One region of the Pseudomonas sp. ASL9 genome, then DNA from elsewhere that is predicted to be linked to it. Evidence: predicted binding sites of a transcription regulator. Region 1 holds the regulator's gene; the other holds the start of a gene.
The links. Region 1 encodes sigma-54, which starts transcription at its own class of promoters, with help from an activator protein. Its sites were predicted from a motif close to ANTGGCATNNANNTTGCTNT; they were not measured.
Positions count from the first base shown of each region.

Region 2: flhA (flagellar biosynthesis protein FlhA) is a predicted target of sigma-54. The motif match lies at 1,252-1,271, and genes of this name have one in related genera.

Region 1 covers NZ_CM155277.1:3,872,040-3,874,241, reverse strand. Annotated here, with positions in the region: gene lptB (LPS export ABC transporter ATP-binding protein) at 1-125, shown strand, start outside; gene AC1ME2_RS17935 (RNA polymerase factor sigma-54) at 312-1,802, shown strand; gene hpf (ribosome hibernation-promoting factor, HPF/YfiA family) at 1,883-2,191, shown strand.
Region 2 covers NZ_CM155277.1:4,928,290-4,930,491, forward strand. Annotated here, with positions in the region: gene flhB (flagellar biosynthesis protein FlhB) at 1-1,118, shown strand, start outside; gene flhA (flagellar biosynthesis protein FlhA) at 1,329-2,202, shown strand, end outside.

The DNA.
Region 1 (2,202 bases):
TGGATATTTGTGAAACCGCTTATATCGTCAACGATGGGCAACTGATCGCTGAAGGTGATTCAGCAACCATTCTGGCCAACCAACTGGTTAAAGAGGTTTACCTCGGCCATGAATTCCGCCTGTAAGTTCTGCGCTGTTTCGCTCTCCATAGGCGGCGGACACTAGGGTTTAGCGCTGACAAAAACATTAATTGTCAGCACACCCTAGGCAAACACTTAGGTTTCAGGCATATAATTTGCTTAAGTTGGCGCTTCGGCGCCCTGTAGTGGATGGCGCATGTGCGCCGGCGAATAAGGTGTTAAGCCCCTGCCATGAAACCATCGCTAGTCCTGAGAATGGGCCAGCAGCTGACGATGACACCGCAGCTGCAACAGGCCATCCGCCTCCTCCAACTGTCGACCCTGGACCTGCAACAGGAAATCCAGGAAGCGTTGGAGTCCAACCCTATGCTGGAACGCCAGGAGGAAGGTGACGACTTCGACAACGCTGATCCGTTGGCCGACAACATAGAGAAACCTAATCCTGACGTTCAGGAACCCACCTACCAGGAAGCTGCCCCGACGGTGGACAACCTGGAAGAGGGCGACTGGAACGACCGTATTCCCAACGAACTGCCAGTCGACACCGCCTGGGATGACGTGTACCAGACCAGCGCCAGCAGTCTGCCCAGCAACGATGATGACGAGTGGGACTTCACCACCCGCACATCGGCCGGCGAAAGCCTGCAAAGCCATCTGCTGTGGCAATTGAATCTGGCACCCATGTCCGATACCGATCGGTTGATCGCCGTCACGCTGATCGACTGCATCAACAATCAGGGTTATCTGGACGAGTCGCTTGAGGAAATCCTCGATGCCTTCGATCCGGAAATGGATGTCGAGCTGGATGAAATCGAAGCGGTTCTGCACCGGATCCAGCAATTCGAACCCGCAGGCATCGGCGCCCGCAACCTGAGCGAATGCCTGTCGCTGCAATTGCGTCAGCTGCCTGCGAAAACTCGCTGGCTGGCCGAAGCACAGCGCCTGGTCTGTGACTTCATCGACCTGCTCGGCAGCCGTGACTACGGCCAACTGATGCGGCGCATGAAACTCAAGGAAGATGAGCTGCGCCAGGTCATTGAACTGGTGCAGAGCCTGAACCCGCGTCCAGGCTCGCAGATCGAATCCAGCGAGGCAGAATACGTTGTGCCCGACGTGATCGTGCGTAAAGACAATGAACGCTGGCTGGTAGAGCTCAATCAAGAGTCCGTGCCCCGTCTACGGGTCAACCCTCAGTACGCAGGGTTCGTCCGCAGGGCCGATACCAGCGCTGACAACACGTTCATGCGCAATCAGTTGCAGGAGGCACGCTGGTTCATCAAAAGCCTGCAGAGCCGCAATGAAACGCTTATGAAAGTGGCCACGCAGATCGTCGAGCACCAACGCGGCTTCCTCGAGTACGGCGACGAGGCAATGAAACCACTGGTTCTGCATGACATCGCCGAAGCGGTCGGCATGCACGAGTCGACGATTTCACGGGTGACCACGCAAAAATTCATGCATACCCCGCGCGGTATCTACGAACTGAAATATTTCTTTTCCAGTCACGTAAGCACCTCTGAGGGCGGCGAGTGTTCCTCCACAGCCATTCGCGCGATCATCAAAAAACTGGTTGCTGCGGAAAATCAGAAAAAGCCGTTGAGTGACAGCAAGATCGCTGGTTTACTGGAGGCACAAGGCATTCAGGTAGCCCGTCGTACCGTCGCTAAATACCGCGAATCACTTGGGATAGCACCTTCAAGCGAACGTAAGCGATTGATGTGATAACGGGCGCATGCCATAGCGTTCCAGTGGCAGGTATTCAAGCCTGCCTCTTTATGCACTGGCAACGAAGGAGAAGTTGTATGCAAGTCAACATCAGTGGACATCAGCTGGAAGTGACCAAGCCCCTGCGCGAATACATCGAGCTCAAACTCAAGAAACTCGAAGGGCACTTTGACAAAATTACCAATGTGCAGGTAACGATGGCGGTCGAGAAACTGAAACAGAAGATCGAAGCCACGCTGCACATCCACGGTGGAGAGGTGGTCGCCAACGCAGAACATGACGACATGTATGCGGCAATCGATCTACTCACTGACAAGCTAGACCGACAATTGCTCAAATATAAGGAAAAGCAGCAGAACATCTTAAAAGGTGCGACAGCTCGCTAACACTCCCAACC
Region 2 (2,202 bases), 1.1 Mb from region 1:
GCCAGGATAAAACCGAAGACCCCACGTCCAAACGGGTCAAGGAATCCCGTGACAAGGGTGAGACCGCCCGCTCCAAAGAACTCAATACCCTGGTCATCATGATGGCGGGGGCAGGGGGCTTGCTGGTATTTGGTAGTCAGTTGGCGGAGATGATGCTCGAGTTGATGCGGGTTAATTTTACGCTTCCGCGTGAAGTCATCATGGATGACCACTACATGGGCCTGTATTTTCTCAATGCTGGGAAGGCGGCGCTGGTTGCCGTTCAGCCGCTGATGCTGACCATGGTTTTGGCGGCACTCATCGGCCCGATCTCGTTGGGGGGGTGGATATTTTCTACCGAGACAATGGTGCCCAAGTTCAGTCGAATGAGTCCGGTGTCCGGGATCAAGCGCATGTTTTCCGTCCAGGCGTTGGTCGAGCTGATCAAGGCGCTGGCCAAGTTTTTCATCATTCTGATGGTGGCGTTGGCGGTACTGTCCAAGGACAAGGGTGCTCTGGTCTCTATCGCCCATGAGCCATTGGAGCTGGCGATCATTCATAGCGTGCAGGTGGTAGGCTGGAGTGCGTTGTGGATTGCGTGCGGGTTGATCATCATTGCTGCGGTGGATGTGCCGTTCCAGTTGTGGGAGAGCCATAAAAAGCTGTTGATGACCAAGCAGGAGGTGCGTGACGAGCACAGGGACAGCGATGGGCGGCCAGAGGTCAAACAGCGGATTCGTCAGTTGCAGCGCGAGATGTCCCAGCGACGAATGATGACGAAGATTCCCGATGCGGACGTGATTATTACCAACCCGACGCATTTTGCCGTGGCGCTCAAATACGATCCCGAGCAGGGCGGGGCGCCGCTGTTGTTGGCCAAGGGTAATGATTTTCTGGCATTGAAGATTCGAGAAATCGGCGCCGAGCACAACATCCTTCTTCTTGAGTCACCCGCTTTGGCGCGTTCGATTTACTACTCCACCGAACTGGACCAGGAGATTCCTGCCGGCCTGTACCTTGCCGTGGCGCAAGTGCTGGCGTACGTCTATCAGATTCGCCAGCATCGCGCAGGCAAGGGCAAGCGCCCGGACCCTTTGGGCGATATGCCGATCCCGAACGATTTGCGGCGTGATTCGTAGGTTTACCTGATACACCGCATCGCTCCTTTCGCAGCCTTCGGCAGCTCCAGCCAATGTCAGCTACAGTCCCGCAGGGACCCTATTTGCTGCGCGAGAGCGCGGCATCGCCTACAAAATTGCGCTGATTCCAATAGTTGGAAAGCTTCTTGCACTGACCTTGCTACGTCGCTTAATGGCGTCAAAAGTTTGGTCTAGCGGGCAGGAAAAGAATTGGTCGATCGCTCTCAATTAATCAACGCTGCGCGCAGCAATCTGGTTGGCCTGGGTCGTGGGCAACTGGGTGTGCCGCTGCTGCTGTTGGTCATGTTGGCAATGATGATGTTGCCGATGCCTCCATTTCTGCTGGATGTATTTTTCACGTTCAACATCGCGCTATCGATTGTTGTCCTGCTGGTGTGTGTGTATGCCCTGCGGCCGTTGGACTTCTCGGTATTCCCCACCATCCTGCTGGTTGCTACATTGCTGCGTCTAGCGCTGAACGTGGCGTCGACGCGGGTGGTCATGCTTCACGGTCAAGACGGCCACGCCGCTGCCGGTAAGGTGATTCAGGCCTTTGGCGAGGTGGTGATTGGCGGTAACTACGTCGTTGGTATCGTGGTTTTTGCGATTTTGATGATCATCAACTTTGTCGTTGTTACCAAGGGTGCGGGCCGAATTTCCGAAGTGAGCGCCCGTTTCACCCTCGACGCGATGCCCGGCAAGCAGATGGCTATCGACGCCGACCTAAACGCCGGCCTGATCGATCAGCCCGAAGCCAAGCGTCGTCGCCTTGAAGTCGCCCAGGAAGCCGAGTTCTACGGGTCAATGGATGGTGCCAGCAAATTTGTGCGTGGCGACGCCATTGCCGGCTTGTTGATTCTGTTCATCAACCTCATCGGGGGGGTGGCCGTCGGTATTTTCCAGCACAACATGTCATTCGCCGATGCGGGCAAAGTTTACGCGCTGCTGACCATTGGTGACGGTTTGGTGGCGCAGTTGCCATCACTGTTGCTGTCCACTGCTGCAGCGATCATGGTGACCCGTGCTTCCGGTTCGGAAGAAATGGGCAAACAGATCAATCGGCAGATGTTCACTTCGCCCAAAG